Regions from separate parts of the Psychrobacillus sp. NPDC096426 genome, predicted to be linked through region 4. Evidence: predicted binding sites of a transcription regulator. Region 4 holds the regulator's gene; each other region holds the start of a gene.
What was found. The regulator CtsR, encoded in region 4, represses protease genes until heat stress. The targets are predictions, from matches to a motif close to ATGGTCAATAAAGGTCAAACA.
Positions count from the first base shown of each region.

Region 1 (5,927 bases), on a different contig from region 4:
TAGATCTAATACTATTAAATGACGTTGCAATTGAAAAACTCCCTTCTATTCTTATATAAAGTGTATCGTGTTCATATAAGAAGGTCAAAATGTATAGTTTATGCTTTTTGTAAATTTTGAATTGCTTTGTTAAAATAATAATATATACAAAAAGGTGGGGGAAGTAAAATGATTGTACAACAAGAATCCTGGCGGAATATTCCTTTATTACATATTTATCATGAAGAAACGCAAAATAATGCACCAATCGTTCTTTTTCTACACGGTTTTGAAAGCGCAAAAGAACATAATCTCCATTATGCTTATCAATTAGTCCACGATGGATGTCGTGTCATTTTACCAGATGCCCACTTACACGGAGAACGAGATGAACAATTAGATCAAGTCGAGTTAAGCCTACGTTTTTGGGAAACGGTATTAACTTCGATAGAAGAAGTGGGCATTTTAAGAGAAGAACTACAAAAACGTGGCTATATAACCAATCAGAAAATTGGGATTGCTGGTACTTCCATGGGTGGTATTACAACGCTTGGTTGCTTAACTTCCTATCCTTGGATAGATGCAGCGGTCATCTTGATGGGAACTCCAGGTTATGTGGAGCTTGCGAAAGCACAGATGGAACAAGTGGAGCAAAAAGGCTTTCAAATACCATTAAATGCGGAAGAACGAAAAAATATGCTTGATACTCTAGCTACGTTCGACGCAACAAACCAAATGGAAAAACTAAAAGGCAAGCCGCTGTTTTTCTGGCACGGGGAAAAGGATTCAGTTGTACCTTTTGCACCTACCGCTCAGTTTATTAAAATATTGGAAGAAGAATTTGGAAATCACTCGATCGAATTTATGAAAGAAAAATCAGCAGGACATGCCGTATCACGTAAAGGGATGTTAGCAGCAACGAAATGGTTTGCAAACAGTTTGGCATAAATACACTAGTTTGTTATGATGAATGAAAGTGATAAAGGAGGATTTCAAATGAATCAAGATATGAAAGACAGCATGATGGCTGCACTTGAAAATGTTATTGACCCTGAGTTAGGCATTGATATTGTCAATTTAGGTTTAGTATATGATGTAGATTTGACGGAAGAAGGTACGGCAAACGTTACAATGACACTAACATCTATCGGTTGTCCAATGGGACCGATGATTGTGGATCAAGTAAAAACTGCCCTAGGTGAATTACCAGAAGTAAAAGAAACAGAAGTAAACATCGTCTTCAATCCACCATGGTCAAAAGAAAATATGTCAAGATACGCAAAAATCGCTCTTGGTATTAGATAAATAGAAAAAGCGCAAGGCATCTCTTAGATCGCCTTGCGCTTTTTTACGGGAAGAACTGCTTCGTTTTAGGAACTAAATGGTAAAGAGCAACCAAACAAAAATCAAAAAGCACTCATCATAAGCGAAAGCATGAAAAGTGCGTTAATTAATCAATCCGGCAAATATGTAATGGGCAATTGTCGCATTCTACTTCGGTTCGTAGAAAATGCAAATCATGTATGGTAATAATCCCTTTAACAAACGTAATGATGCCAAGCTTTTTTAAATCATTTAGCATTCGATTAACTACTTCTCGGCTCGTAGCACAAAAGTTTGCTAATTCTTGATTTGTTAAGGCATAGTCGATTATCACGCTACCATCCATTTGTTCTACACCATATGTGTTAGTAATACGAATTAGCGTAGAATAGAGCGCCCCTTTTTTGCCATGCAACAATAAGTCTCTAAAGCGAGTTTCATTTTTTAAGTTATGTGTTTGAATAACTTTCATCCATTCTATTATTAGCAAGGAAGAGGAAGATAAGAGTTTTTCGAGCTGATCACGGGGTATTACTAGTAAATGAGTGGGTTCATTCGTGTGTGCTGAAACGGAATGATAAATAACTTCGCAAAAAACAGAAGTTTCCCCGATAAAAGCATTTGGACCTGCAATGCGAATAGTTAACACTTGGCCACTTTCTGTATCTTTCGTTATTCGGACAGAGCCTGACTGGATAAGATAGACATCTTCCTAACGTTCTCCTTCAAGGAAAACAGGGCGATTTTTTTCTATTTTATGAATGGAACCAAATTGTTCAAATAATGAATAAATACCTTGGGGTGTTGAAGTATTATCGTCCATATAAAATCACAACCTTTCCATTGCTAGGATAATAATAGCATATTCACTATATGTATCGAGTTAAGATCACATTTCTTTACAAATTTCACAAAAGGATATTATAATTGAATTAGTCAAAGAAGGTCAAACAATTTCAAAAAGGAGATGTTTGGTTATGCAAATGAAACAACAGGATGAAAAAAGCCCTTTAGAAACGTACGGACGTAATTTAGTTACGGCTGTTAAAGAAGGGAAAATGGATCCAGTTATTGGTCGAGACCAAGAAATTAGAGATGTTATACGAATATTATCAAGAAAAACAAAAAATAACCCAGTGTTAATAGGAGAACCAGGTGTTGGGAAAACGGCTATTGTCGAAGGATTAGCACAACGAATCGTTCGAAAAGACGTACCAGAAGGATTAAAAGAAAAAGAAATTTTCGAGCTTGATATGAGCTCCCTTATAGCTGGTGCGAAATATCGAGGAGAATTTGAAGAGCGTTTGCAAGCTGTCTTAAAACAAGTGAAAGATAGCGAAGGGCAAATTATTTTATTTATCGATGAAATTCATACAATAGTAGGCGCTGGTAAAACGGATGGTGCGATGGATGCAGGCAATATGTTAAAACCGATGCTGGCACGCGGTGAACTGCATTGTATCGGTGCTACGACATTAGATGAATATCGCATGTATATAGAAAAAGATCCTGCACTTGAAAGACGATTCCAACAAGTATTAGTGCGAGAACCATCCGTAGAAGATACCGTATCTATTTTGCGCGGATTAAAAGAACGTTTTGAGCTACATCACGGTGTCCGCATTCATGACCGTGCGATTGTGGCGGCAGCGGAACTTTCGAATCGATATATCACAGAACGATTTTTACCCGATAAAGCAATTGACCTTGTAGACGAAGCGTGCGCGATGATTCGAACAGAAATAGATTCGATGCCACAAGAGCTCGATGAAGTAACAAGAAAAATGATGCAATTGCAAATTGAAGAACAAGCATTAATGAAAGAAAAAGATGCTGCAAGTCAAAAACGCCTAGAAAATTTACGTGAAGACTTAAAAGAATTGGAGCAATCCTCTAGTGAGATGCGCAATAAATGGACAGAAGAAAAAGAATCCATTCAAGTAATTCAACAAAAACGAGAAGAATTAGACCGATATCGTAGAGAATTAGAAGATGCGGAAAATAAATACGATTTAAACAAAGCAGCAGAACTGCGTCATGGGAAAATTCCGACATTAGAAAAAGAATTACATGCTTACGAGGAACAAGTTAACGAAGACGCAAGTAATAGATTATTGCGAGAAGAAGTAACCGCAGAAGAAATTGCTTCTATCGTTTCTAGATGGACAGGAATTCCAGTGACGAAACTGGTAGAAGGAGAACGCGAAAAATTGCTCCGTCTAAAGGAGACGCTCGGAGAAAGAGTAGTCGGTCAAGACAAAGCAGTTCAATTAGTAACAGAAGCGGTTTGGCGTGCAAGAGCAGGTATTAAAGATCCGCATAAACCAATTGGTTCTTTCTTATTTTTAGGTCCTACTGGTGTTGGGAAAACGGAACTTGCTAAATCACTTGCTGCGAATTTATTTGATTCAGAAGAGCATTTTATTCGAATCGATATGTCCGAGTATATGGAAAAACATAGTGTTTCTAGATTAGTTGGTGCACCTCCAGGATATATTGGTTATGAAGAAGGCGGTCAATTAACTGAAGCAGTGCGTAGAAATCCATATTCGGTTGTCCTACTGGATGAGATTGAAAAAGCGCATCCAGACGTTGCGAATATTTTATTGCAATTAATGGATGACGGAAGAATCACGGATAGTCAAGGACGAATCGTTAATTTCACAAATACAATTGTTATTTTAACTTCCAATATAGGTTCTCAATATTTAGCAAGTACAACAGGTGTTGTTGGTGAAGAGGAAGAGGCATTAGTAATGGCCGCTCTACGTGAACATTTCAAACCCGAGCTATTAAATCGTATGGACGACATTATTATGTTCCATTCACTCACTACCTATCATTTTGAAAAAATTGCAGAGAAATATGTGAAACAGCTACAAAATCGTTTGCTTGAACAAGAAATCACATTGCAAGTGGAAGATTCGGTTATTAAATGGATTGTAGATGAAGGCACGGATGCGGCGTTTGGTGCAAGACCATTGAAAAGATTCATTCAACGACATTTAGAAACAGCGGTAGCTAAATTATTAATCGGAGGCACGGTACTTCCGGGTGGAACAGTAATTGCCTCAACTGAAGATGGGGAACTAATTATTAAGTAATCGCAAGATACACACTTCGAATCGCAAGATACCTGCTCACCAGTGGTTCTTTTATTTCCAAAAGCAAAAATAAAACAGCTCCCAATTTCGGGGAGCTGTTTTTTAGTGTTGTTCTTTTGGAAGTGGATCGTTTGGAATAATTGCAGCAATGATAAAAATCATAATTGCAACAGGTACAGACATGATAAGTCCATTTTCAAATACAAATGGTACTGCTTGTACAGAACTTACTACATAATTTAACATAGAAACTAAAATTGCTGACCAAACAAATGTCATAATATATTGCATGAAATTTCACCTCGAAGCGCTAATTTTTACTATATGTATCATACCATAACAAAGAATTTTACAAAAGAATATTTAAAGAAGGAAACTCCGTTGTTGAAAAATGTACATAAATTCGTTATTATTATTACCAGGTACTAATAATAGATTATAAGAAAAGGGGAACTTTCATGAATGCAGGAATTATTGGGTTAGGAACATACTCACCTGAAAAAGTATTGACAAATGAAGACCTTGAAAAAATGGTAGATACCTCAGATGAATGGATTCGAACAAGAACTGGAATAGAAGAAAGAAGAATAGCAGGCGATGATCAAAATACATCGCATTTAGCATTTGAAGCAGCAAAAGAAGCAATTAAAGATGCAGGAATTTCACCTGAACAAATTGGACTTATTCTAGTAGCGACTGTTACACCAGATTATCCGTTTCCAAGTGTTTCCTCCATGCTACAAGATCAATTAGGTGCAACCAATGCTGCGGCAATGGATATTTCGGCAGCTTGTGCTGGTTTTATGTATGGTTTAGTTACTGCAAAACAATTTGTAGAATCTGATACGTATTCACATGTACTTGTAGTAGGTGTAGAAAAGCTTTCTAAAATTACGAATTGGGAAGATCGTAATACTGCAGTATTATTCGGAGATGGAGCAGGAGCGGCAGTAGTTAGTAAAGTTTCAGAAGGTCGTGGAATTTTATCATTCGAGCTAGGCGCTGCTGGAAGCGGTGGAAAACATTTATTCCAAGATGGTCCATATTTATCTATGAATGGACGCGAAGTGTTCAAATTTGCTGTTAGACAAATGGGTGAATCTGCGGTTAATGTGATAGAGAAAGCGGGACTTTCCAAAGAAGATATTGATATGTTAATCCCTCACCAAGCGAATATTCGTATAATGGAAGCATCGAGAGAAAGATTAGCATTACCAGAAGAAAAAATGTCTAAAACGATTCATAAGTATGGAAATACTTCATCGGCTTCCATTCCACTTTCTTTAAAAGAAGAAGTAGATAACGGCAAAATAAAAGACGATGATATACTCGTTATGGTCGGTTTTGGTGGCGGACTAACTTGGGGCGCCATCACGTTAAAATGGGGAAGATAAATAAATAACTGCTGAAAGGATGAATATTCATGACGAAACGTAGAGTTGTAGTAACAGGCATTGGAGCTGTTACACCGCTTGGTAACGATATAGAGACGACCTGGTCTGGTATTAAAGAAGGTAAGTC
Region 1 covers NZ_JBIWEX010000005.1:15,552-21,478, reverse strand. Annotated here, with positions in the region: gene ACIQYS_RS05705 (Cof-type HAD-IIB family hydrolase) at 1-30, opposite strand, end outside; gene ACIQYS_RS05700 (prolyl oligopeptidase family serine peptidase) at 169-927, shown strand; gene ACIQYS_RS05695 (metal-sulfur cluster assembly factor) at 976-1,284, shown strand; gene ACIQYS_RS05690 (Crp/Fnr family transcriptional regulator) at 1,430-1,999, opposite strand; gene ACIQYS_RS05685 (ATP-dependent Clp protease ATP-binding subunit) at 2,280-4,406, shown strand; gene ACIQYS_RS05680 (YjzD family protein) at 4,509-4,697, opposite strand; gene ACIQYS_RS05675 (beta-ketoacyl-ACP synthase III) at 4,865-5,800, shown strand; gene fabF (beta-ketoacyl-ACP synthase II) at 5,830-5,927, shown strand, end outside.
Region 1: ACIQYS_RS05685 (ATP-dependent Clp protease ATP-binding subunit) is a predicted target of CtsR. The motif match lies at 2,235-2,255, and genes of this name have one in related genera.

Region 2 (5,927 bases), on a different contig from region 4:
ACTACACTAAAGCAAGCAATTAGTGGAGAGTTACCAGCGAATTTTGCAGATGCCTTGAAGACATATGAAGAAGGATCATCCCATGCAACTCGTTCTGCGTCAGGTGATGCGATTAATGCGATTGCTCAAAATCTACCTTCGTTCTTTGGAGGAAGTGCAGATTTAGCAGGTTCAAACAAAACAACGATGAAAAATGCAGGAGATTTTGCCGTTGAGAATTATGCAGGCAAAAATATTTGGTTCGGTGTGCGTGAATTCGCTATGGGTGCTGCATTAAACGGTATGGCACTTCATGGAGGCTTGAACGTTTTCGGTGGAACATTCTTCGTATTTAGTGATTATGTACGACCAGCCATTCGTTTATCGGCGCTTATGGGACTACCAGTAACATACGTATTTACACATGATAGTATTGCAGTTGGGGAAGACGGACCAACACATGAACCAATTGAGCATTTAGCTTCATTACGCGCAATGCCAGGATTATCAGTAGTGCGTCCTGCAGATGCAAACGAAACGGCGGAGGCATGGAAACTTGCTGTCTCTGCGAAAGATCATCCTACTGTGCTTGTTTTATCTCGTCAAAACTTACCAACATTAAAAGGTTCTGTAGAGCAAGCGAGTGAAGGAGTAGCAAGAGGAGCATATGTAATTTCACCAAATGATAACGCAGAAGCAATTCTACTTGCTACAGGTTCAGAAGTAAGTCTTGCAGTAGAAGCGCAGGCAGCGCTTGCCAACGAAGACATTCAAGTTTCTGTTGTTTCGATGCCATCATGGGATTTATTTGAGAAACAAGATGCAGCCTATAAACAATCTGTATTACCATCTCATTTAACAAAACGATTAGCGATTGAAATGGGAGCATCTCTAGGATGGCATCGTTATGTTGGATTTGAAGGAGACGTAATTGCGATTGATCAGTTCGGTGCAAGTGCACCAGGTGAAATTGTCATGAAAGAGTACGGTTTCTCTGTAGAAAATGTTGTATCGAAAATGAAAAACTTACTTCAAAAATAAACAAAGCAAAAAAGCAGTTCGAATACTTGTCGTTAATAGTATTCGAATTGCTTTTTTCTTTTAATTTATATAGAATACATGGGAAATATATAGTATAATTTTCAGTGGTGTCTTGTACACGTAGACAAGTACGTAAAGGAGGAAAAAAATATGCAGACTTGGATATGGATTATTATTGTAATCGCTGGGTTAATCGTTGGTGCAGTTGCTGGTTTCTTTGCAGCACGTCAATATATGATGAAATACTTAAAAGAAAATCCACCTATTAATGAACAAATGCTTCGAATGATGATGGCGCAAATGGGACGTAAGCCTTCTGAAAAACAAGTGAAACAAATGATGAACCAAATGAATAAAATGCAAAATAAATAAAAGCACTCTACAAAGAGTGCTTTTTACTTATTCAGTAACTTATTTTCTAGTAAAAAGTCTGCAACGACTTGCTCATATCCTTCACTATTTTCGTTAAACGATTTTGCGTGCAAGCCAATATCAAATAGTTTTATTGTCTTAGGCCCTTTTTTCTGCTCGAATAATTCTTCGGTCATTTTCGGAAGTATAAAATCATCCTGTAAACTATGAATAAATAGCACTGGCTTTTTAATCTTATCTACTACATCAATTGGCGACACTAGATTTAATGTATAGCCGTCCCGCATTTTTAAAAACAAATTAGCAAATCGAATGGCAAGCCCTGTACGTAGTGGGGTTGTTTGTTTTATGATATGAGAAACTTGCTCTTCAAAATTAGAAAATGCACAATCAGAAATATAAAAATCTGCGTCATCTTTTATAGAACCTGCATATAGTAGCATAGTTGCTGCACCCATCGATTCACCATGTATGCCGATTACCGCGTTATCTCCTGCTCGATCACGTACTACTTCTACAATAGATTGTAAATCGATCTTTTCATAAAAACCGAAACTAGTCGTTTTTCCACCAGAATCCCCATGTCTTCGATGATCATAGACGACACTGTTGAACCCGAGTCTTTCAAACATCCGTACAAAGCGAAGCGAATTAATTTTATTTTCGGTCACACCATGGCAAATAATTACATAGTTTTTTGTTTCCAGTGGTTCTACAAAAATTGCTTTTAAAGAATATCCATTTTTTGACTCGATCCACTGTTCTGTTTTATTCACTGCACGAAACCAAGCCTCGTCTAGTCGTTTTGACGTAATTTCACGATTCAATATGAAATCATTTTCTTTTTTCTTCATATACATGAGCTTGTTCGTAACAATAAAACCAAATACGGTGGTGATCGCTGTGATAGCGCTTGTAAAAATACTCGTCCAAACGATTACTCTTTTCTTCATAGCCTCCACTCCTACTTACTTCTGGATAATTTATACATATTTGTGTCGATGCTCATTTGTTTTAGCATATTCACAACATCTTCGGTTGCTACATATTCTGTGGCAAAAAGAGTAAAAGGACTACCACTTAAACTAATTGCTCATAAGAAATATCCTTCTTCTAATAATTTTTCCACAATTGGTAGAAGTTCATGCATACTTTTTGCAGTTGTTTTAATTCTATTATTTTCGTTTTGTATTCCGTCCCGTAGTCTATCTCGATAATTGTCAGCTTCTTTGATAAACTAGTAATGAGCAACCCTCCAATTCTATTGTAAGAATCGTTGCTTAAACAAGCAACTTTTAAAGATATTTAGTAGAATTAAAAGGGAAGTCGAAGATGGGTAAAAATATAGGGAAAATGAGGAGGAAATGAATATGACAAACGAAGTTGTTATCGTAAGTGCAGTTAGAACGGCAATTGGTTCCTTTCAAGGAGCATTAAAAGATGTGCCAGCAACTAAGTTAGGTGCCATTGTTATTGAACAAGCATTAGAAAAAGCAGGTGTATCGAAAGAGTCGGTAGATGAAGTGATTATGGGGAATGTACTTCAAGCGGGCTTAGGACAAAATCCAGCGAGACAAGCTTCCATCCAAGCCGGCCTACCTGTAGCTGTGCCAGCTCTAACTATTAACAAAGTTTGTGGATCTGGTCTTAAAGCAATCCACCTTGCGACACAAGCAATCATTGCTGGGGATGCGGACATTATCGTTGCTGGTGGAATGGAAAATATGAGCCAAGCCCCTTATCTATTAAAAAATGCTAGAGATGGCTTCCGCATGGGCGATCAAAAAGTGGTAGATAGTATGATTTCTGATGGTTTATGGTGTGCATTTAACGACTATCACATGGGAATTACTGCAGAAAACTTGTGCGATCAGTATAATATTACAAGAGAAGAGCAAGATGCTTTTTCAGCGAGATCACAAGCGCGAGCTGTAAACGCCATAGCAGAAGGAAAATTTGCGGATGAAATCGTACCGGTAGAAATTCCACAACGTAAAGGAGATCCAATCATTTTTGATACGGATGAATATCCGAAAAAAGGATCAACCCAAGAAAAATTAAGTACGCTTCGTCCAGCATTTAAGAAGGATGGATCCGTAACTGCAGGAAATGCTTCTGGTATTAATGACGGAGCAGCTGCTGTAGTCGTTATGTCTAAAGCAAAAGCGGAAGAATTAGGGATAACACCACTAGCTACTATTGTTGCAAATGCATCTGCCGGAGTAGATCCAAGTGTCATGGGAATTGGACCTGTGGAAGCAGTAAAAAAAGTGTTACAAAAATCGCAAATAGCGCTTAGTGATATTGATTTAATCGAAGCAAATGAAGCGTTTGCGGCACAATCGATTGCAGTCGATAGAGAATTATCATTTAATCATGATAAACTAAATGTGAACGGTGGAGCTATTGCACTTGGTCACCCAATCGGTGCAAGTGGTGCACGTATTTTAGTATCTTTACTTCATGAAATGGAGAAACAAGATGCGAAAACAGGCCTTGCAACGCTTTGTATCGGCGGAGGACAAGGAGTAGCGACAATCGTTAAACGTTAACATAAGAAGGTGAACCATTTGGCAAAGAAAAAACAAAAACAACAAGTAAAGCCAGTAGCAAAAAAAGAAGAAGGAAATGGTCTATTTGATCAGCTTTCTTCCGATGTGCTGGATAAATTAAAAGAAACAAAGAAACAACTAGTAGCAAAAGAGCAAGCGAAAGAAGAAGAAAGACAAGCACAGCTTGCTTTTGAAAAAAAGCAAAAAGAAAAAAATAAAACTTTTGAAGAGCTACTTGATGAGTATGGGTATGGCGGTTCGAAGTTTTAAGTGAATTACAAAATAAAAAACTGCCCAGAAATCTAACTGACGGATTTCTGGGCAGTTTTTATTTGTTATCTATTCATGTCTGATGTATTCCATTGCTAGTAGTAGTTAATTTTAGGATGTAATGAATCCAATCAAAACCCAAGCAAATAATTTGAAAGTCAAAATAGGTCAGTGTATACTAAGGTTAAAGATAGTCAAAGTCAAATGGTTAATTGAAGGAGGAAACAAGTATGAAATGTCAACATTGTAATAAAAACGACGCAACGATGAGTTTGAGAGTGCAGGTGAATCATCAAGGAATGCAAATGCACCTGTGTCAATCTTGTTTTCAAGATATTCAATCACAATTGACTGCAGGAAAAATGCCGTCATTTAGCAATGATGCACAACATTTTTCCAAAGCAAATGGCGGTCAAAAGCCACGAACTCAAACAAGACAGGCCGAGGAACATCATGGCAATAGTTTGTTAGACAAACTTGGTAAAAATATATCAAACGATGCTAAAGAAGGGCGGATCGACCCAGTTATCGGACGTGACCAAGAAGTAAAGCGCGTCATTGAAACGTTAAATAGAAGAAATAAAAATAATCCTGTCTTAATCGGAGAACCGGGTGTTGGGAAAACAGCCATTGCCGAGGGGCTTGCAGTGAAAATCCACGAAGGCGATGTACCTGTGAAATTGTTGAACAAACAAGTGTACTTGTTAGATGTCGCTTCACTCGTATCGAACACGGGTATTCGAGGGCAATTCGAAGAACGGATGAAACAATTGATAGAAGAACTTCAAACACGAAAAGACGTGATTCTCTTCGTCGATGAAATCCACTTACTCGTTGGGGCAGGTACGGCAGAAGGTTCAAAAATGGATGCCGGGAATATTTTGAAACCCGCTTTAGCACGCGGGGAACTGCAACTTATAGGTGCAACGACGTTGAAAGAATATCGTCAAATTGAAAAAGACGCTGCACTAGAGCGCCGTTTCCAACCGATTATTGTGAAGGAACCGTCTACGGAAGATACGATTCACATTTTAAACGGGATTAAAGATCGTTATGAAAATTTCCATGAAGTACGCTATCCGGATGAGGCGATTCAAGCTTGTGTTACGTTATCACAACGATATATTCAAGATAGATTTTTACCAGACAAAGCAATCGATTTGATGGATGAAGTAGGGGCAAGGTTAAATCTGGCACATACATCAGCAGATTCAGAGTCAATCGTAACACGTCTTAACGAAGTCATTCAACAAAAAGAAAAAGCGGCAGAAAAGGAAAACTACGAGAAAGCGGCAAATTTACGCTTAGAGGAAATTCAATTGCGTAAACAATTGGAACAAGCGAAACAAAATGGGGACATCCCTCAAGTAGAAGTGACGGTTGCAGATATTGAGTTGATAGTAGAAGAAAAAACAGGAATTCCTGTGACAAAACTACAAACGGCGGAACAAGCGAAAATGAAGGGAATCGCAGAAAATCTCGGAAAAAAAGTGATTGGCCAACAAGATGCGGTCGATAAAATTGCCAAAGCCATCCGTCGCAGCCGTGCAGGGCTCAAATCTAAAGATCGACCAATTGGCTCTTTCTTATTTGTCGGTCCTACAGGTGTCGGTAAAACGGAGATTACAAAAGTGTTGGCAGAGGAACTATTTGGTTCACGCGATTCGTTAATCCGTCTCGATATGAGTGAATATATGGAGAAGCATTCGATAT
Region 2 covers NZ_JBIWEX010000011.1:88,087-94,013, reverse strand. Annotated here, with positions in the region: gene tkt (transketolase) at 1-1,020, shown strand, start outside; gene ACIQYS_RS11280 (YneF family protein) at 1,171-1,392, shown strand; gene ACIQYS_RS11275 (alpha/beta hydrolase) at 1,416-2,345, opposite strand; gene ACIQYS_RS11270 (acetyl-CoA C-acetyltransferase) at 2,763-3,944, shown strand; gene ACIQYS_RS11265 (YqkE family protein) at 3,963-4,214, shown strand; gene ACIQYS_RS11260 (ATP-dependent Clp protease ATP-binding subunit) at 4,445-5,927, shown strand, end outside.
Region 2: ACIQYS_RS11260 (ATP-dependent Clp protease ATP-binding subunit) is a predicted target of CtsR. The motif match lies at 4,395-4,415, and genes of this name have one in related genera.

Region 3 (5,927 bases), on a different contig from region 4:
TTTATTACTTTTTCGAATCCTTCGGAGACAGAGAAAACGGCTGGACCTCTTTCTAATGAAGAAGTAATAAGAGCAGTGTTAGAGAGAGAATTCAATGGACCAGACATGGAGCTTTCGCGTTTAATAAATGATTGGATGAATCTCCAAAACGAAACGGAAGCGAATAACCAAGAGGAGTATGATCAACTTCTAGAATCAAACGAATACAAAGATTTTATGAATTATTATCCAGCCACTTTTGGTAAATACTTTACAGAGAACATGGTGACAAAAGCGATCAGTACGAATATGGTGTTCAAATATAATCATTCTCTATTAAATAATGATTTAGAGATGCATTTAGAGAACGTCCAAATTGAACAGGAGAAAGATCACCCAACTATCTATCGCCCCATAATAGAAGTGTCCTTAACGAATAGCCAAGGACAAAAAGTTTTTCATACTTTGAGAGAAGAATTTATCTTTTCTACATCAGAGCCTGGAAAAATAGGGAGTTATAATGGTGTTAAAGGTGGTGGAGGAATAGAACTTCAAGAGAAAATAGAGAATTTTAGCGCATTTGTCGGGGATGTAAGAACACCATCGATTGATGTTACCTTTGATACGCTTTGCTTCAATGGTCGCATGGTTGATCAACAAGGCAGTGGAGTACAACATGACTCGGGATGTACATCGGTTAAAAAGAAAATAAACTCTATTCTAAGAACTTTTGACCACCTTCCTATCAAAGAAGCAACAGAGCAAGAAAGCGATGAGAGGGCCGAAGTTCTTCCACAAATTGATAATTATCAAATTTACCTAACAAACGCAGCAGATAAGGAAACAACTTTATATACTATTACATTATACGAGGATGGAGTACTGATGTTCGCTCCAGGATCTGATTTAGGACTTCTTGGTGACATCACTACAGAACGACATATCATGCTATATGAAAAAATCAAGCTGATGCTAAATGAATTCGCTGAAAATTGATAATCAAAAAAACCAACTGATTGTTGGTTTTTTTTCTAGTTGAGAACGTATTCATGCTAAGTTTCACTTCAAAAAAAGAAGAGCCTACGCTTATAATTTCAGTACAAACTCTGCTTCCCCTTCATTGATGTTGCCTGTTTTTTGGAATCCGAAACTTTCGTATAGCTTGATAGCTACTTCATTGTCTGGCTCCGTTGATAGATAGATTGTCTCACAACCTTCTAACTGTTTCATATCGTCCAAAATCAACTGAATAGCCTCTCTGCCATAGCCTTTCCCCTGACTGGTATGATCAATCATTAATCGACATATCCAGTAATTCTTAGTATCTTCATCTAACCCATACATCGTGAAGCCAATCGTCTTGTCATCTACCTCAATGCCTCTAACAATCCATCCAGTTTCGTAAATCGATTGCACAATCGATAGCGCATTGGAAGCTACGAATTTTTCTATTACAGTCGCCTTTCCATCCTCATTAGTCGTCAAAAGAACCGTTCGTAGCCAGTTATCCTTGTTGATCTCTACTAGTTTCATTCCCAAATCCCCCATTCAATACTTCTTTATTATGTTATCAAGGAATCGAAAGAATCACATAAATAAAAATTGTTAAAAAGCCCTATTGCAGGACTTTTCCATTAATACTTTACCATTTCCGTCCTGCTCCGCCGCCTCCGGAACTACCTCCACCGAATCCGCCGAAACCTCCACCAGAACCTTTTCCACCACTTCCGCCTCCGAAGCCGCCAAAGCCACCTCCGAAACTCCCTGGTCCATACATTCTTGTACTCGAACGTCTTCTACCAGAGCCGGGTCTTCCGCCACCACCACCGCCGCCAGACATTATGGTGTAAATTAAATAAATGACGACGATTATGATAATAATAGTCGATAACGAAAAACCTTCACCGGATGCTGCTGGATCTTTTGGTTCTACAAGTTCCCCGTCCCAGCCGTATTCTGTTGCAACTTCATTGTATAGCACTTGGTATGTGGAAAGTACCGCATCATCTATATCGCCCCGTTCTAAGAAAGGCATCGTATATTCATCAATAATTCGACCTATTTTCCCATCAGGCAACGCACCTTCTAAACCATATCCAACTGTAATCGCTATGTCGCGATTCCCTTCTTTTGTCGGATCCGTTTCAATAACAAATAAAACACCATTATTTTTTTCTTTATTCCCAATTCCAAATTCTCGGATGACATCTACACTAAACTGATTAACATCTTGCCCATTCAAAGAATTGATAATCATCACAACAATTTGTGCACCTGTTGCGTCATCTAGTTTTTTGCCTAATTGTTCTACTTTTTGCTCTGTTTCATTTGATAAAAAGCCTTCATAATCTTGTACATACAATTCTCCAGATATCGGCTTTGGAATATCGGATGCTGCTGCAGCTACCATTGGAATGGAAATAAATAAAAGTAGCGCAGTTATGAGCAAACGCGCAACTTTACTCATTACTTCCCAGCTCCTTCAAAATCAACAATTGGGGCTTCTTTTGCATTTGCATCGGCTTTAAAATATTCTTTTTCATCGAAGCCAAAGATAGAAGCGATAATACTTCCGGGCATACGTTTTACTTTTTTATTATAATCTGAAACGATTCCATTATAGTCCTGTCTCGCTACTGATAAGCGATTTTCTGTTCCTGCCAGCTCATCCATCAATTGGCGGAAGTTTGCATCAGCTTTTAATTCTGGGTAATTTTCTACAACAACTAGTAACCTACTTAATGCACCAGATAATTGATCATTTGCAGCTGCTTGTTCTTCTGGTGTATTCGCCCCCGCTAATTTAGAACGAGCGTCCGCAATATTCGTTAGCACTTCTTTTTCATGTGATGCAAATCCTTTTACTGTATTCACAAGGTTTGGAATCAAATCCATTCGGCGTTGTAATTGGTTTTCTACTTGCGCATACGCTTTATTTACATCTTCTTCCCCATTTACAAATCCATTGTAGCTAGGTATTAGTATTGCCGCAAAAATGGCGATAATCACGACGATTATTACTAAAGGTCCTAAAATTTTTTTCATCTCATTCACCTCTAACTAAGTATAGTGTTAATTTTCCTTAAAACTAAAAAGTAAAACATACTATGTATACGAAAAAAAGCTTAATTGGTTTCAAAAACACCCTTTTCAAATTAGAAAAGGGTGCTTAAATTATACTTATCCGTTCTTTCGATCGTGCGGTGGACTTATCGTTTCCTTATTCGTCACTTCAAGTACATCAAGCAGGAAAACGAAAATCGGAATCCCAACGATCAATCCCCAAACACCAAAGAAGCTTTCCGAAAAAATAAGAACGATAAACGTATAAAAAACGGGTAAATCCGTTTTGGAAGACATTAGCTTTGGATTTAAAATATACGCTTCAATTGCATGGATGATCAAAATTGCCACTACTACATAGGCTACTTTTAGGACTCCCCCAATTGTAAAAGCGATTAAGACTAATGGAATGAGCGATATAATTACCCCTGCAACCGGAATAAGTCCTAAAAAGAAAATCAAAATTGCCAACCCAAATATTTGTGGAAATCCCAATATGCTTAAAGCAATTACGGTCAAAATAGTATTGACGATTGCAATAATGAATTGTGCTTCAATTACTTTTCCGAAAGTGCGAGTAAACTTTGATGCAAAATATTCAACCTCATAATAAAAAGGGGCAATCTTACTATATTTAAACTTACTTGTGAATTCTTTTAACCGTGGTTTTTCTAGCAAGAAAAACAAGCTCAAAATTAAAGCAATCATGACTTGAATGCTCGTTTTACTAATACCTGTAAAATATTTCAGTAAAAAGGAGAACCCATTTTCTAAATAAGCAGTAAGCTGATTTTTAGAAATAATCATTTCTATATAACCAATTAACACATTTTCATGTGGCTGTGTATAAAAAGCAGTAATTTGCTTAGCAAGTTGGCTGATTTGCACCGTAATAATAGGTAAGTATTTCACGATGCCTAAGGTCAGTAGTCCGACAATTAGTGAATACAAAATGATAACAAGGGTTTTTCGGTTTAATCGTATGTATTTGACTACAAATTCTATGAGGCGATCCATCAGAAACGTGAAAATAAAAGTCAATAAGATTAGATTCATCATACTCCTCATGCTATAAAGTATGAAAACAATAAAAGCAAAAATTAAAACTCGTTTTACTCCTTTTTTTTGAAAAAACTCCGTTACAACATCCATATACCGCAAAACTCCCTATCCACTTTTTCGAAATTCGCCGGAGGCTTTAACTTCATTCAGAAGTTATTGTTTGCTGAATGAAGTTAAAAACTCCCTTATAACGCCTCTTTCTTTCATTATTACCTTATATTATGGAGATAACAAGCGAAACGTTCTTGTCGATTCATTGAACAACAAAAAACACGCCGAAACGTTGCAATATCGTTTTAGCGTGTTTTCCCTATAATTTCAGCTTAACATTGAATTACCTTATATTACGCCCCCGGAGGGAATCGAACCCCCATCTCAAGAACCGGAATCTTACGTCATATCCATTAAACTACGGAGGCAAGCGACTAATCTATTATACAAATGATTTGTAAATAATTCAACCTAAGTTTTTAGTGCTTAATATTTGACCTTCCTTGACCTTAATGTGTATGATAAAGTTACAACTGAGATATACTTTTCAGTAATCAACTTACAATACCACCTTTGAAGGAGGCAAACAGGATGAATTTAATTCCTACAGTAATTGAACAAACAAATCGTGGAGAACGTGCATATGATATTTATTCACGATTATTAAAAGACCGTATCATTATGCTTGGAAGTGGCATTGATGACAATGTAGCGAACTCCATCGTGGCTCAGCTTCTATTTTTAGAAGCAGAAGATCCAGACAAAGATATTTCTATCTATATCAATAGTCCAGGTGGAAGCATCACAGCTGGTATGGCAATCTACGATACAATGCAGTTCATCAAACCAGATGTACAAACAATTTGTATTGGTATGGCTGCTTCTATGGGAGCATTCCTTCTTACAGCTGGAACAAAAGGAAAACGCTATGCACTTCCTAACGCAGAAGTAATGATTCACCAACCACTTGGTGGAGCACAAGGGCAAGCAACAGAAATCGAAATTGCTGCAAAACGTATTCTGTTCTTACGCGACAAGTTAAACAATATTATGGCAGAGCGCACTGGCCAACCGATTGAAATCGTTTCAAGAGATACAGATCGCGATAACTTCATGACTGCTGAACGTGCAAAAGAATATGGTTTAATCGATCATATTATCGAGCGCAGCGAAATGAAAAAAGCATAATAATTATGTTACCCAAGGAAAATTCACTTTCCTTGGGTATTTTTTTTTAAAATAAACCTAAACCAAACGCAATGCCACTTGAACGAAACAATTGAAACAAACTACCCTTATAAAGGATGGATTCGCAATATAGAAATACTGCGTCGTAAGGAATTTAACGCTAGGAAAAACCGGTCATCGAAAGCAATCATTTCTAAAAAGAACGAGTTAATTTGGAAAGAGTTAACAATAAATATGCGATATCATCCCAATAAATGATTGCATGAAACGAACTTGGAGAGAGGCCAGTCCAAGTTGTTTGAGAAGATTGTCCAAGTTTGGGGAGAGATCGTCCAGCTATTTGAGAAGATTGTCCAGGTTTGGGGAGAGATTGTCCAACTTTAGCGCTAGATTGTCCATCTATTTAAGAAGATTGTCCAGGTTCGGGGAGAGATCGTCCTAGTTCTATACGATTGTCCAACTTTAGCGCTAGATTGTCCAGCTATTTGGGAAGATTGTCCAGGTTTGGGGAGAGATCGTCCAAGTTCTATACGATTGTCCAACTTTAGCGCTAGATTGTCCATGTTCTATATGATTGTCCAACCTTCGTGCTAGATTGTCCAAGTTATTATTCTAGTAAATACTCCACTTATTTTGAGTTAGAA
Region 3 covers NZ_JBIWEX010000019.1:54,781-60,707, reverse strand. Annotated here, with positions in the region: gene ACIQYS_RS15730 (hypothetical protein) at 1-975, shown strand, start outside; gene ACIQYS_RS15725 (GNAT family N-acetyltransferase) at 1,066-1,512, opposite strand; gene ACIQYS_RS15720 (TPM domain-containing protein) at 1,622-2,446, opposite strand; gene ACIQYS_RS15715 (LemA family protein) at 2,446-3,024, opposite strand; gene ACIQYS_RS15710 (AI-2E family transporter) at 3,160-4,194, opposite strand; tRNA gene ACIQYS_RS15705 (tRNA-Arg) at 4,452-4,523, opposite strand; gene clpP (ATP-dependent Clp endopeptidase proteolytic subunit ClpP) at 4,687-5,283, shown strand.
Region 3: clpP (ATP-dependent Clp endopeptidase proteolytic subunit ClpP) is a predicted target of CtsR. The motif match lies at 4,586-4,606, and genes of this name have one in related genera.

Region 4 (5,927 bases):
TGTACAATAAAACAGAAGGTAATGTTCTTTTTGAAAATAAAAACGTACATGAGATGAACGATAAAGAACGAAAAGAATTTCTTAGAAAGATGCAAATGATCTTTCAAGACCCGTATGCTTCACTAAACCCCAGGTCAACCGTACTAGAAATTATTGCAGAACCAATGGAAGTACATAATTTGTATAAAACGAAAGAAGCAATAAAAAATAGAGTGTATGAATTATTAGAAGACGTTGGTTTAAATAGAGATCATGCTAACCGCTACCCCCATGAGTTTTCCGGTGGACAAAGACAACGAATAGGAATTGCGCGTGCACTCGCGTTAGATCCTGACTTCATCATCGCGGATGAACCAATCTCCGCTTTAGATGTTTCCGTTCAAGCGCAAGTAGTGAAGCTTTTGCAACGGCTGCAAAGAGAAAAGGGATTAACATATTTATTTATTGCGCATGATTTATCGATGGTGAAATACATTTCGGACCGAATTGGAGTGATGTATTTAGGACAGATGGTGGAGCTCACAACGAGTAACCAGTTATACGAGGAGCCATTGCACCCTTATACGCAGGCTTTATTATCGGCTATTCCGATCCCAGATCCAGATATCGAGGAATCCCGTCAACGTATTTTGTTGCATGGTGAGCTGCCAAGTCCGATAAACCCACCATCTGGTTGTGTTTTCAGAACACGCTGCGCGCATGCGATGTCTATTTGTTCAGAAAAAAAACCGGCGTGGAAAGAACAAGAAACAGGACATTTTGTTGCCTGTCATTTATATAATTGACAAGTCGCTGAATTTACTGTATTCTGAAAATAACTTAAAGAAAAAGGAGTGAGGCATTATGGCAAATTTAATTTTAAATACACAAATCAGTAAGTTCATGATGTCCCACTCTAGATATATCTAAAAGCATTGTCTTTTTATGCTTGTCTTTTGGATATGCTTCTTTTCTAATGACCGGGAAACCATGATTGCTGATTTGTGCAATCATGGTTTTTTTATTGTTGTCTAGCTTCAGTGCCTTACCCCTCGGGGTCAAATGGATAATTGCTCCTGCGCGGAGCTCGTCGCAGAAGTTCTTTGCTGTGGTGGCTGAGGAGCTGCCTCCTCGCAATTCCCCATTTGCCTGTCGGGGTAGACATAGGCACTGCCGCTTTTCTACCGAAAATTAGGAGGAAGTAAAATTGAATTTAATTGAAAAATATGGTTGGAACGATAAATGGGAAGAAAAAAAGCAAAGTAGTGGAATCGCAGGTCGCGTCTTATTAGAGCATAAACATTTATATCGCGTTATAACAAATGAAGGAGAATGGCTATGTTCACTTTCTGGAAAGTTTAAATTTGATCATGGTCGTGAAGCATTTCCAGCGGTTGGAGATTGGGTTGTATTGGAACAAATGCCAGGAGAGGAAAAAGGAATCATCCATGAAGTGATCCCTCGTAGCTCACAGTTCTCAAGAAAAGTGGCTGGCTTAACAATAGAGATACAGTTAGTCGCTGTAAATGTCGATTATGTCTTTCTTGTGATGTCCCTTAATGACGATTTTAATGTACGCAGATTAGAGCGATACTTATTAGCAGCATGGGATTCTGGAGCAACTCCTGTCGTTGTTCTGACAAAAAAAGATGCATGTGAGGACTTGGCGTACTATATAAGCGAAGTAGAATCTGTTGCTTTTGGTGTCGATATATTTGCGGTCAGCAGTGTAACAGGAGAAGGGATCGATAATCTGGCAGATCTTTTGTCGGCAGGTAAAACAGGTGCACTTTTAGGATCTTCGGGAGTAGGGAAGTCTTCTTTAATTAATGCTTTGTCTGGCGAAGAGGTAATGGCTGTTAATGAAATTCGAGAAGATGATAGTAAAGGACGACATACAACGACGCATAGAGAGCTTACATTATTACCAGGCGGAGGTTTATTAATAGATACTCCTGGGATGCGAGAATTTCAACTTTGGGATACAAGTGAGGGAGTAAGTGCGAGTTTCAAAGATATTGAGGAACTTGCGGAAGGATGTCGTTTTCGAGACTGTAAGCATGTAAAAGAACCAGGTTGTGCAATACAAGGGGCATATACTCAGGTGTACTTAAAGAAGAGCGATATAGAAGCTATGTAAAGTTAATGAGAGAACTTGCACACATCGAGCGAAAAAATGATGTGGCTGCTCGAAAAGTAGAGCGTGGTAAATGGAAACAAATTACGAAAACACAGAGAAGTAATTATTCGAAGAAAAAATAAACGGTAGAAAAGGAGACCAGGATGATTCAGTTGCTTAATCATCGCCACAAAGAGATAGCAGATCAACTGTTGGCGATCCAACTTCCAGCTTATCAAATAGAAGCGGAGATCATACAGTTTAATGGAATTCCCCGGCTAAATGACACATCTCAAAGCCTTATGAGTTCCGATGAAATTTTCCTCGGTTATTTTGAAGGGTTAAAATTAGCAGGATTTATCTCATTTACAGAAACGACAGAACTGATCGACATCTGTAGGCTTGTTGTTCACCCAAAATATTTTCGAAAAGGCATTGCATCTTTGTTGCTAACATACCTATTGTCAACTAAACAGTCCGTTCAACAAATAGTTGTAACGACAGGAGCTAAAAATACACCGGCTATCCGATTGTATGAACGTTTTGGATTCTCTAAAACAAAGGATATCGAAGTAGAGCCCAACTTCTTCATTACCCAACTGAACTATCGTTAAATAAAATAGATATTGAAAAAGAATTCCTTTTTAACTACTAATTCATTCGATTAGTAGTTTTTTTTATTCTTAAGGAAATATATATGTAGACGGTATGCCACGATTTAGGGATACTGCGCACTAAAAAGCTCGATTAAGTGTTCGCTATGATATCCGCTTCAGGCGGACGCTTTCCGCGGGCATGGCTTCAATCTCCTCGTCGCTGCGCTCCTGCGGGGCTTTCAGCTCATGCTATTGCCGCTGGAGTCGCCGCCTTCCGCTTCAATCTACGAAATAAGCTATCTAATTAGCGTTTAGCTAAACAAACCAATAAGAAATATTAGAACCGTTGCATGAAGGCAAAAGCGGTAGCTATCACTATATGAAAAAAATTGCTTATCAATCAGTGAACATGAGCTTCACTATGTTATGTATTACTAAATAATGAATATTTTTTTGAGAAATGATTGCTTCCGTGCCTAAATTGGTTGCTCTTAACCATTTACTGGATCAATTTTTACGAGATACTTACTATTGAATTTCCTCTTCGATTTTAATAAAACTTTTGGTTTATAAAGATAGAAACTAATTTGTCAGCAAGCTCCTTTGATTTTCGCGATAGGGTGGCGACTCCTGCGGGATGAGTGAGACAGATAAGCCATCACAACGTACGCGTAGCGTCGGTGATGGCTTATCGCTCACCCCGCGGAAAGCGTCCACCCTGAAGCGGAAATCCTAGCGGAAACCTAATTGTTGCGCAGTATCCCTATACTGCACCTTCTCCAAGGCGTCAAAAACCAAGATACTTTTAAAGACCATTCATGTTTTTTTATTCGAAAAATCGGGAACACTGAAGTAAGAATCGTATCAATTGCACATCCATAATTTTCTCGTTATAATATAGTCAAAGTTAGTCAAAGTCAGTTTGCGAGAAGAGGTGAGAAGGTGAAAAATATATCTGACATTATTGAAGGGTATTTGAAGTCAATTATAGAAGAAGAGAGTAGGGGGCAAATTGAAATAAAAAGAAGTGAAATTGCTGAAAAATTTCAGTGTGTCCCATCGCAGATAAATTATGTGATTAATACTCGATTCACCCAAGATCGCGGATACTTAGTGGAAAGTAAACGCGGTGGCGGTGGATATATTCGAATCCTCCGCGTTCGTGCGCATACGAAAGCTGATTTGATTGAGCATATAATACAAAGTCTAGAAAATGGTGCATCTGAATCGGTAACTGAAGATATTGTGTTCAGATTAATCGATGAAGAAGTTGTTTCTAATCGAGAAGCAAAACTCATTTTAGCTGCGCTTGATCGAACGACACTTGCTATTCCACTGCCGGCAAGAGACGACCTGCGAGCGCGTATCCTGTGCGCAATGTTACTGACATTAAAATATGAAAAAAAGTGAAAATTAACGGGGTGTTGAAAGGTGATTTGTGAAAATTGTAAGCAACGACCAGCAAAAGTAACGGTTACGCAAGTGCATAACGGTGAACACTTTGAAAGACATTATTGTGAGGTTTGTGCAAATAGTCTGCACCCGTTTTATGTAGAATATAAACAAGATCCATTATCTCTCCATCAACTATTATCGAATTGGTTCAATCATACAGATCAGCAGCCAATGCAACAAATACAGAAAAAACCTCCATTAGAATGCGAAGCGTGCGGTTGGTCTATTCAACAATTTTTAGAAGAAGGCAAATTTGGTTGTGCCTCTTGTTACAATAGTTTTCGTGGGCAGCTGCCTACCGTGTTTAAACGTTTACATAACGGGAACGTGGCACATGTAGGAAAAGCGCCTGGTGCATTCGGTGAAAAATTAGCGTTGAAAAAACGCATTGAAGCAATACGATTGCAGATGAAAGAAGCAATTGAAACAGAAAAATTCGAAGACGCAGCACTGCTCAGAGATGAGGCAAGGGAACTAGAAGATAAGCTTACCGCTGGAGGTGAAGAAACGCATGTCGATTGAACGTTTTTTAGATAATTCCATCTCCAGTTGGATGGCAGGAGATGGTGAGCATTCCGATATTGTCATGAGTACAAGAATTCGACTAGCAAGAAACTTAAATGGATATCGATTTCCGCTTGCATTTACAGAAGATGAAGCGCATAAAATTGACCAATCTGTTTCAGCCACACTATTAGATGCCAATGAGGATCTACAGAGGAACTTTTCTTCCATTCAAATAAAAGACCTGTCCGAATTGAGTCGCCAAGTGCTTGTAGAAAAGCATTTAATAAGTCCTAAACTAGCAAATTCGCCGATGACTGGTTCCGCTCTAATATCCGATGACGAGGCTGTTAGCGTAATGGTCAATGAAGAAGATCATATTCGTATTCAATGCTTATTTCCGGGGCTTCAAATTCAAGAAGCATATATGCAGGCCGACGCAATTGATCGAGTTTTAGAAAAAGAGTTATCCTATGCATTTGATGAACAATTCGGCTATTTAACAAGCTGTCCTACTAATACAGGGACTGGGCTACGCGCGTCTGTCATGATGCATTTACCCGCTTTAACGATAACCAAACAAATGAACCGAATCGTCACAATCATTTCCAGGTTAGGAATGGTTGTGAGAGGGATTTACGGGGAAGGTAGTGAAGCGCTCGGGAATGTGTACCAAGTATCCAATCAAACAACGCTTGGTAAATCAGAGGAAGACATAATTGCCGATCTTCAAAGCATTACGGAACAAATTATTCAGAAAGAAAGAGAAGCAAGGAATGCACTCTTAAAGCATTCAGCCAGCACACTAGAGGATCGGTTATATCGTTCATTAGGAACATTGTCATACGCACGTATTATGACAACGGAAGAGGCAGCTAAATGTCTGTCCGATGTGCGTTTAGGTATAGACATGGGACTCATTGAAGATGTGGATGTGACTATATTGAATGAATGTATGGTCTTTATGCAACCAGGGTTTTTACAACAATATGCCGGAACTACTTTAAATACTTCAGAGCGAGATTTGTTTCGAGCGAAGTTGTTAAGAGAACGGTTGCAAAAGGGAGAAAAAACGAAAACAAAAGGAGAGAACTCGTATGATGTTTAATCGATTCACACAAAGATCACAAAAAGTTTTACAATTAGCGCAAGAAGAAGCGATACGCTTAAAGCACGAATCTATCGGTACAGAACATATATTGCTCGGATTAATCCGTGAAGGTAGTGGTATTGCGGCAAAAGCATTAGAAGCGATTGAAGTGGATACAAAAGTT
Region 4 covers NZ_JBIWEX010000006.1:158,727-164,653, forward strand. Annotated here, with positions in the region: gene ACIQYS_RS07265 (ABC transporter ATP-binding protein) at 1-785, shown strand, start outside; partial or broken gene rsgA (ribosome small subunit-dependent GTPase A) at 1,187-2,241, shown strand; gene ACIQYS_RS07275 (GNAT family N-acetyltransferase) at 2,263-2,712, shown strand; gene ACIQYS_RS07280 (CtsR family transcriptional regulator) at 3,637-4,104, shown strand; gene ACIQYS_RS07285 (UvrB/UvrC motif-containing protein) at 4,126-4,671, shown strand; gene mcsB (protein-arginine kinase McsB) at 4,661-5,761, shown strand; gene ACIQYS_RS07295 (ATP-dependent Clp protease ATP-binding subunit) at 5,751-5,927, shown strand, end outside.